3 regions of the Bradyrhizobium sp. UFLA05-108 genome follow, and region 3 is predicted to be linked to each of the others. Evidence: predicted binding sites of a transcription regulator. Region 3 holds the regulator's gene; each other region holds the start of a gene.
The links. Region 3 encodes PhoB, which activates phosphate uptake and scavenging genes when phosphate is short. Its sites were predicted from a motif close to TGTCATNNANCTGTCAT; they were not measured.

Region 1: the regulator PhoB is predicted to act here: its motif matches at 1,272-1,288, upstream of SO140_RS08250 (DUF47 domain-containing protein).
Region 2: the regulator PhoB is predicted to act here: its motif matches at 1,264-1,280, upstream of pstS (phosphate ABC transporter substrate-binding protein PstS).

What each region holds. Positions count from the first base shown of each region.
Region 1 covers NZ_JBANAZ010000008.1:111,772-115,047, reverse strand. The annotation lists gene SO140_RS08260 (branched-chain amino acid ABC transporter permease) at 1-204, shown strand, start outside; gene SO140_RS08255 (branched-chain amino acid ABC transporter permease) at 206-1,174, shown strand; gene SO140_RS08250 (DUF47 domain-containing protein) at 1,330-1,974, shown strand; gene SO140_RS08245 (inorganic phosphate transporter) at 2,074-3,078, shown strand; gene sugE (quaternary ammonium compound efflux SMR transporter SugE) at 3,071-3,276, opposite strand, start outside.
Region 2 covers NZ_JBANAZ010000031.1:3,387-6,662, forward strand. The annotation lists gene SO140_RS22535 (cation:proton antiporter domain-containing protein) at 1-1,138, shown strand, start outside; gene pstS (phosphate ABC transporter substrate-binding protein PstS) at 1,325-2,377, shown strand; gene SO140_RS22545 (hypothetical protein) at 2,825-3,276, shown strand, end outside.
Region 3 covers NZ_JBANAZ010000001.1:273,369-276,644, forward strand. The annotation lists gene pstB (phosphate ABC transporter ATP-binding protein PstB) at 1-526, shown strand, start outside; gene phoU (phosphate signaling complex protein PhoU) at 538-1,254, shown strand; gene phoB (phosphate regulon transcriptional regulator PhoB) at 1,269-1,976, shown strand; gene SO140_RS01195 (GcrA family cell cycle regulator) at 2,202-2,714, opposite strand; gene SO140_RS01200 (aspartate aminotransferase family protein) at 3,170-3,276, shown strand, end outside.

The DNA of each region.
Region 1 (3,276 bases), on a different contig from region 3:
GACCTCATCATCGTGGTGTTCGCGGTGGTGGTGATCGGCGGCATGGGATCGATCATGGGCTCGATCATCACCGGCTTCGCGCTCGGGGTGATCGAAGGCCTGACCAAGTATTTTTACCCTGAGGCCTCCAACACCGTCGTGTTCGTGCTGATGGTGCTGGTGCTGCTTGTGAAGCCAACGGGACTGACGGGAAGGGCGGCCTGATATGACAGCCTTGACTGACGACACCTTGCCAGTGACGGCGCGCGCGATGCGCGACGAAATGATCGTCTTCGTATTCATGGCGCTGGCCCTGGCTGCCGTGCCGTTCACCAGCATCTATCCGTTCTTCGTGATGCAGGCGCTGTGCTTCGCGCTACTCGCCTGCGCCTTCAACCTGCTGATCGGCTATGGCGGCCTCTTGTCGTTCGGCCACGCGATGTTCCTCGGCACTGCCGGCTATTGCAGCGCGCATGCGCTGAAGGTGTGGGCGCTGCCGCCGGAGCTCGGTATTCTCGCTGGCGTTGCCGCAGCCTTCGTGCTCTCGATCGTGACCGGCTACATCTCGATCCGCCGCCAGGGCATCTACTTCTCGATGATCACGCTGGCGCTGTCGCAGCTCCTCTATTTCATTTACTTGCAGGCGCCGTTCACGCATGGCGAAGACGGCATTCAGGGCATTCCGCAGGGCCATCTGTTCGGGATCTTCGATCTCTCCAAGGCGACGATGCTTTATTACGTCGTGCTGGTCGGCTTCCTCGCCGGCTTCCTGCTGATCTACCGCATCATCAACTCGCCCTTCGGCGAGGTCCTGAAATCGATCCGCGAGAACGAGCAGCGCGCGATCTCGCTGGGCTACCGCACCGATCAGTACAAGCTGCTGGCCTTCATCCTTTCAGGCACGCTGGCGGGCTTTGCGGGCTCACTGAAGGTGTTCGTGGCGCAGAACGCCTCGCTCACGGACGTGCACTGGTCGATGTCCGGTGAGGTGGTGCTGATGACGCTGGTCGGCGGTCTCGGCACCATTTTCGGGCCCGTGGTGGGCGCCTTCGTGATCATCGCCATGCAGCAGTACCTGGCGAGCTACGGCCAGTGGGTGACGGTGATTCAGGGCGCGATCTTCGTGATCTGCGTGCTCACCTTCCGCCGCGGCGTCGTCGGCGAAATCGCGCATTACTTCCGGAGATCTCTGTAAGCATTTGATCAAAAGCCTGTTTTCGCGGTTCTTGAAAGTGGTGGATGAAGTGCTTCGGGCGACGTGACGTGGCACGCGCGCGGCCTGAAAATGGTCTATGACAATTTGGTGACAGTCCTCCCGGACCGGCCAATCTCAACCCGGCAATTATCCCCATGATGCGTTGGTTTCGCGCCTTCCTTCCCAAGGAGGAACGGTTCTTCGATCTGTTCGACCGCCACGCCCAGACCGTGATCCACGGCTCCATCGCGCTCCAGGGCATGCTGAACGGCGGCGAGGAGACGCCGGTCTATTGCCAGCGCGTCAACCAGTTCGAGAATGATGCCGACAACATCACGCGCGAAGTGCTGACCGCGGTGCGCCGCACCTTCATCACCCCGTTCGACCGCGGCGACATCAAGAACCTGATCACCTCGATGGACGACGCCATCGACCAGATGCAGCAGACCGCCAAGGCTGTGATGCTGTTCGAGGTCCGCGCCTTCGAGCCGCCGATGCGTGAGATCGGCGGGCTTTTGATCGAGTGCGCCAACCTGGTGGGCCGCGCGCTGCCGCTGCTTCAGGAGATCGGCAAGAACGTCGCCATGCTGACCGCCATTACGGAGGAACTGACCAAGCTGGAGGGGCGGGTCGACGATCTCCATGACATCGGGCTGAAGGAGCTGTTCTTGAAGCACCGCGACGGCAACGCGATGGATTTCATCGTGGGTGTCGAGATCTACGATCACCTCGAGAAAGTCGCGGACCGCTTCGACGACGTCGCGAACGAGATCAACAGCATCGTCATCGAACAGGTCTAGCGCATGATCCGGAAAAGTGTGCAGCGGTTTTCCCTCGCGACAAACGCGGAGCGCGTTTGCGCCGAGATCATGCGCAAATCTTAAAACAGGAACCGCGCCGTGGATGCCGTGTTGGGTCTTCCCATCCTGGTCGGACTGATCGCAGTCGCGCTGCTGTTCGATTTCCTGAACGGCCTGCACGACGCCGCCAATTCGATAGCCACCATCGTCTCGACCCGCGTGTTGCGGCCGCAATTCGCGGTGTTCTGGGCTGCGTTCTTCAATTTCGTCGCTTTCATGGTGTTCGGCCTGCACGTCGCCCAGACCATCGGCACGGGGATCATCGATCCCTCGATCGTCGACGCCCAGGTGATCTTTGCGGCTCTTGTCGGCGCTATCATCTGGAACATCGTCACGTGGGCGCTCGGCATTCCGTCGTCGTCGTCACATGCGTTGATCGGCGGCCTCGTCGGCGGCGGCATGGCCAAGGCCGGGATTTCGGCCGCGGTCTGGAGCGGGCTGACGAAGACCGTGCTGGCGATCGTGCTCTCGCCGCTGGTCGGCTTCCTTCTGGCGATGATGCTGGTTGCGATCGTCTCCTGGGCCTCGGTGCGCTCGACGCCGTTCGCCGTCGACCGCGCCTTCCGCATCCTGCAATTCGCCTCCGCCTCGCTCTATTCGCTCGGGCATGGCGGCAATGACGCCCAGAAGACCATGGGCATCATCGCCGTGCTGCTCTTCTCGCAGGGCCAACTGAGCGGTGAGTTTTACGTGCCGTTCTGGGTGGTGCTGTCGTGCCAGGCGGCGATGGCGATGGGCACCCTGATGGGCGGCTGGCGGATCGTGCGCACGATGGGCCTGCGCATCACCAAGCTCACGCCGATGCAGGGTTTTTGCGCCGAGACCGGCGGTGCGGCAACCCTGTTCATGGCGACCTTTCTCGGCGTGCCCGTGTCGACCACCCACACCATCACCGGCGCGATCGTCGGTGTCGGTGCCGCCCGCCGTGTCTCGGCGGTGCGCTGGAACGTGGCAAGCTCGATCGTCTATGCCTGGGTGATCACGATACCGGCGTCCGCGATCGTCGCGGGACTCTCCTGGTGGGCGGTGCAGTTTTTCAGGTAACGAGCTTCAACCCGACGATGCCGCCCACGATCAGCCCAATGCTGGCGAGGCGCAGCGCCGTGGCCGGCTCGCCGAACAGGATGATCCCCAGGGCTGCGGTGCCGACCGCGCCGATCCCGGTCCAGACCGCGTAAGCGGTTCCAATCGGCAGCCACTTCAGCGCCAATCCGAGCAGGATGACGCTGCCGGCCATGGCGG
Region 2 (3,276 bases), on a different contig from region 3:
TCTGAGCTACCGGGAATCGCTGGCGCTCGCGAGCGGGATGAACGCGCGCGGCTCGACCGAGGTCATCATCGCGACCATCGGCCTTTCCATCGGCGTGCTCAGCCAGAACTTGTTCACGATGATCGTGACGATGGCGATCGTGACGACAATGGCAATGCCGCCGATGCTGCGCGTGGCACTGTCGAAGCTGCCGATGAGCAGGGAGGAGAAGGAGCGGCTCGAGCGCGAGGAGTTCGAGAAGCGCGGTTTTGTCGCCAATCTCGAGCGGCCCCTGCTGGCCGTCGACGAAAGCGTCAACGCTACCTTTGCCGCCCACATCGCGGGCCTGGTCGCCGGCATGCGTGGCCTGCCGATCACGGTGCTGCAAATTGGCCGACGAGCGAAGGAACAAGAAAAGGGAGTCAGCGAAGGGGAGAGTCACGAAGCCGTGGTGAAGAGAGCCGCCGAAGCTGTCGCCGGCATTGGCGGCGGAGAGGGCGGCCACGTCGACGTCATCACGCGAACCCGGCGGGCGGAGCTGGGCGAAGCGATCGCCGACGAAGCGCGGAAGGGATTTGACCTCCTGGTCGTGGGCGTCGACAAGGTTACCGCGACCAAGGATCGTTTCGACAGGAAGGTCGAGGATGTCGCAGCGGAGTTCGAAGGGCCGCTTGCGATCGTGGCGGCCAAAGGCAAGCACTTGAAGCAACCGATGCCCGACGCATTCAACATTCTCGTTCCGGTCTCCGGCAGCGGCGTCTCCAAGCGCGGCGCGGAAGTTGCGGTCGCGCTGGCGCAGGCGGGATCAGGCTCGCTCCGCGTCGTCTATGTGGCGACGACCCGGGACAAGGGCGCGCAGCGTGGTACGTCCCGCGGACTGACCAAGGAGGAGGGCATCCTCAAGGACACAAGCGATCTCGCCGCTCGTTACGACGTCGACATCACGACGACGTTGCGCGTGAACCGCGCGCCGGAGGCGGCGATCCTCCGTGAGATCGACACCACCGATGTCGATCTCGTGGTCATGGGCGTCGACCGCATCCAGGCCGATCATCTCTCCTTTGGAGGCGTCGCTGATGCGGTGCTCAGGCAGTCGAAGGTTTCGGTGCTCCTGGTGTCGAGCGGCGAGGCACGCCGGACTCCCGCGGAGAAAGCCTAGCACTTCATCTCTGCGCCTTGCAGGTCGCGGTTACCCGCCTTGGTCCACGCTTGGCCACTCACAAGCGGGATACTTTGGGAGCCAAAGCGAAGTGCGAAATTGGCTGGCGCCGACATTTCGTTTTTGTTACATTTTTGTGACATAGGCCACACCTGCTGCTCTGCTCGACTTGATAGGGTTGAGTCCATGATGGCGCATCTCAGGCTACCGATCATCTTCATCGCCCTTGTCGTTGCGACCCAGAGCCTGGCCGCCGAGACCAGGGGTGCGGGCTCCACTTTCGTTTCGCCCGTGATGGCGAAATGGATCGACGCCTACAAGGCAACGACCGGCAATACCGTCAGTTATCAGGCGGTGGGCTCGAGCATTGGCGTCGGCTTGATCAAGAAGGAAGCCGTCGATTTCGGCGCGACCGATATGCCGCTTGACCCGAAAGAGTTGCAGAAGCTCGACATGATGCAATTTCCGATCGTGATCGGGGGCGTCGTCCCGGTTGTCAATATCGAGGGCGTGAAGCCGGGCCAGATTCGCTTCACGGGCCAGATGCTGGCGGACATCTACCTCGGCAGGCTGAGATCATGGGATGATCCAGCCATTCAGGCGGTCAACCCCGATCTGAAGCTGCCGGCCAAGCCGATCACCGTCGTCCATCGCATCGATGGATCCGGGACGACGTTCAACTGGTCGAACTATCTCTCGAAGATCAGCGCGCAATGGAAGGCAAGCGTAGGCGAGGGTACCTCGGTCGAGTGGCCGCTCGGGCTGGGCGGAAAAGGCAATGATGGCGTCGCCTCGCTCGTCAGTCTGGTCCCCGGCTCGATCGGCTACCTTGAATATTCCTACGCGCTGCAGCGGCTCGACAGGATTTCCTTCGGCGTGGTCCAGAACAGCGCCGGCAACTTCGTCAGCCCCAACGCCAAATCATTCCAGGCAGCAGCCTCGAGCGCAGCCTGGACGACGGCGAAAGATTTCTATCTCGTTCTCACCAATGCTCCCGGGGAAGATGCATACCCCATCACGGCCACGACATTCGTGTTGATGCACAAGCAGCCAAAATCGCCGGAGAGGTCGACAACCACCATCGACTTCGTTCGCTGGTCTCTGGAAAGCGGCAAGTCCCAGGCCGAAATGCTCAACTACGTTCCCCTGCCGGCCGCGTTGATCCAGCAGATCGAGTCGTATTGGCAGCAGAGCCTTCAAGCCTCCACGATGTCGGCATCGGCCGCCAGCAAGCAATGACATTTGTGTGTGGCGTTGGTATGCCGATCGCCTAGGGTCTCGCGAACCGTCACATCAAATGAGCGATGGGGAATTGGGTCGCAACGGAACGACGGCTTGGGCTCAATCGCGTCGACATGGCCACATCCTCTCTCTCGTCCGCCATGGACAACACCTGACGTCACCACATTCGTCCGAGAGCCGTCTGCAGGTCATGAGAGCCAGAGGCCCAACAGGGCTGGCTAGGTCGTCCCCACGTGTTGCGACAATGACATCATGCACCTGATTTGCCGCGACGCGTCAAATTGTGTCGGAAAATACGAAAATCTCCGTTCCGTCGCGTCGACAGGGGCACGGCCGCCAGCGTTAACGATGTCTGCATCCTGATAATTCGTCGATACTTCTTAGCGAAGTCTTATGGGGTTCATCCTTAGGTAGCAGGCGACTTCAGTGTCAGGAGTAACCACAATGTCGTTCGGCAAGCGTCAATCCGGAGTTGGTGCCGGTGCACAAGCTCTTAACGTCGACATGGCTGCTGCACGAAGCTCGGCCGGCACCGACGCGGCTCAGGCGACAGGCGGCCCGCTTCGCTGGCTCATCCTGTTTCTCGCTTGTTGCGGGGGGCTTTACGGGCTGTTTGTCAGCTATGGTCCGGACATCGTGCGCGACCATCGCCTGGCCGGAACCTGGCAGCCAGCGTATGACTTGCAGGCTATGGAGGGTAAGTGCAAGCGAACAAACTTCGTGATCACCTTCTGCACGGCCAAGATCAAATCTGTCGCCAAGCCTGATCAAGCGCCGATCGATGTTGGTTTCTACATGCTCTTCTCAGGCGGTGGCGGGGAGGCGCTCGTGCCGGTGCGCTCAACGACCGACCGCACGGCGGTCTCGATCTTCTACGCCGCGGAAGCAAAGCTCTG
Region 3 (3,276 bases):
GCTCGACCTCAACCTGCTGCGCGCCCGGGTCGGCATGGTGTTCCAGAAGCCGACGCCGTTCCCGATGACGATCTACGAGAACATCGCCTTCGGCATCCGCCTCTATGAGAAGATCTCCAAATCGGAGATGGACGTCCGCGTCGAGAAGGCGCTGCGCGGCGGCGCGCTGTGGAACGAGGTCAAGGACAAGCTCAACGCCTCCGGCCTGTCGCTCTCCGGCGGCCAGCAGCAGCGTCTCTGCATCGCCCGCACCGTGGCGGTGCGTCCCGAGGTGATCCTGTTCGACGAGCCCTGCTCGGCGCTCGATCCGATCTCGACCGCTAAGGTCGAGGAGCTTATCCAGGAGCTCGCCGAGAACTACACGATCGCGATCGTCACCCACAACATGCAGCAGGCGGCGCGCGTCTCGGACAAGACCGCCTTCATGTATCTCGGCGAGCTGATCGAGTTCGACGAGACCAGCAAGATCTTCACGTCGCCCAGCGACCGGCGTACCCAAGACTACATCACCGGCCGCTTCGGCTGAGGAGACAGGAAATGGCTTCTGAACATACCGCAAAGGCCTTCGACACCGACCTGCAAGAGCTCACGCGGCTCGTTGCGGAGATGGGCGGCCTTGCCGAGCGCATGATCGTCGATTCCGTCGATGCGCTGATCCGCCGTGACGTCGCGCTCGGCCAGCGCGTGGTGGCAACCGACGCCGAGATCGACGCGCTCCAGAAGAAGATCGAGGAGCGCGCCGTGCTCACGATCGCGCGCCGCCAGCCGATGGCGGTCGACTTGCGCGAGATCGTTGGCGCCATGCGCGTCGCGACCGATCTGGAGCGGATCGGCGACCTTGCCAAGAACATGGGCAAGCGCGTCGCCGCGCTCGAGACCGATTTCCATCCGCTAAAGCTGTTCCGCGGCCTGGAACACATGACCGACCTCGTGCAGCAGCAGGTGAAGTCGGTGCTGGACGCCTATGCCGCGCATGACCTGCCGGCGGCGATGGTGGTGTGGAAAGGCGACGAGGAGGTCGACGCGATCTGCACCTCGCTGTTCCGCGAGCTCCTCACCTACATGATGGAGGATCCGCGCAACATCTCGTTCTGCATCCATTTGATGTTCTGCGCCAAGAACATCGAGCGGATCGGCGACCATGCGACCAACATCGCCGAGACCGTTTTTTACATGATCGAAGGTCAGGCCATCGCCGACAAGCGCCCGAAGGGCGACATGACGACCTTCGCCACGACCGTGCCGAACACTTAAGGAGCGACGACGCCATGGGCGCACGCATTCTGGTTGTTGAGGACGAGGAAGCGCTGACCGAGCTATTGCGCTACAACCTCGAAGGCGACGGCTACGATGTCGAGACGGTGATGCGCGGCGATGACGCCGACACCCGCCTCAAGGAGCATATCCCCGACCTGATCGTGCTCGACTGGATGCTGCCGGGCCTGTCCGGCATTGAGCTGTGCCGCAGGCTTCGCGCCAGGCCCGAGACCAAGCAGCTGCCGATCATCATGCTCACGGCACGCGGCGAGGAGAGCGAGCGGGTGCGGGGGCTTGCGACCGGCGCCGACGACTACATCGTCAAGCCGTTCTCGGTACCTGAGTTGCTCGCGCGCGTGAAAGGCCTGCTCCGGCGTGCAAGCCCCGAGCGGCTTGCGACCATACTCGCCTACGGCGACATCGAGCTCGACCGCGAGAAGCGTCGCGTCGCGCGCTCCGGACGGCCGATCGACCTCGGCCCGACCGAATATCGCCTCTTGGAGTTCTTCCTGGAGCATCCCGGCCGGGTGTTCTCGCGTGAACAGCTGCTCGACAGCGTCTGGGGCCGTGACATCTATATCGACGAGCGCACCGTCGACGTCCACATCGGCCGTCTGCGCAAGCTGCTCAATCTCGGCCGCGAGCAGGACCCGATCCGCACCGTCCGTGGCGCCGGCTACGCGCTGGACGATCGTTTCGCGAAGGCGGAGCAGACTTAAGGTTTGCAGGTGGCAGCGGTGATCCAGCGGGCTGCCGCCACATTCTCCGATGTCGTCCCTGCGAAAGCAGGGACCCATAACCACGGGGAGTGGTTTGGCGAAGACTCGGAGTGATCTTCCCGCGCAATAACTGCGCCCTGGATTATGGGTCCCTGCTTTCGCAGGGACGACATCCAATTTGTTGAACCATCGTTGCGCGTCGGCCAGCCCCGCGCGCTGATGACCTCAGCGCGTGCCGGGCTTGGCCGGTGCGCGTCGGCGGTCCGCCGCCGGCTGGTAGGCGACGCGCGAATGCTGCGCGCAGTAGGGCAGGCCCGAGAGCGACTTGCCGCCACAGAAGAAGAAATCCGGGCTCGAGGGATCGCCGACAGGCCAGTGGCAGGTCGCCTCGTTGAGCTCGAGCAGCGACAGGCGCTGGCTCATCGGAACGACGTTGTCGTAGGTGATCGGATCGGGCTCGACCTCGACCTCGAAGGCCTGGGCGAGGGCGGTGTTGCCGCGCGAGATCGGGCGGCTCACCCGCATCATGTGCTGTGCGGGGCGCGCCTTGCGGGGCCGGGGAGCCGCCGAGGACGGGCTCTTGGCGCGACCGGACAGGCCCAGCCGGTGCACCTTGCCGATTACGGCGTTGCGCGTCACATTCCCGAGCTCGGCAGCGATCTGGCTGGCCGAAAGCCCGGCTTCCCAGAGCTTTTTCAATTGCTCGACGCGATCGTCGGACCAGGTCAAAACCGTCATTGCACCCTTCCCTTCGCCGCGCGCCTGCCAATCCTTGGGGCCGCGTGGCGATGTCTAAGCCTCGAAAAACCCGTGCCCCCAGAATCCCTTAAGGCTCGCCGGGCGCGAAAAACGCACCTGAACGTTACGCCGGTACATGAGGACTAAGAGGATCAGAACTGCTGCACGAGATGTCGTATCTGACACGGTAAACGCTACAATATGGCGTGACTCCCGCGCAAGAGTCTGCGGCTCCGCGTCCACATGTTCCGTCGCTAAAAGAACTCAAAATCGCCACCGCAAGACTACGGGTCAGGCGCCTTGCAGGGCCTTCTGGCGGCATTGACAGCGGTTTTTCCAAGCATAAAATGGTGACACGTGCCGCCCTTAAAAGGCGGCACGTTTCGTTTTCCGGGCAGGTCAATGATGCGCTGCGCAAGGCAGCCTCAGCCGGCCCCAACATCCAAGTGACCGCCATGACCAAGAGCGCCGCGACGCATCTGCTTCCCGTTTTCGCCAGGGCCGAGCTCGGCTTCGAGCGCGGCGAAGGCTGCTGGCTGGTCGCAACCAATGGAGAGCGCTA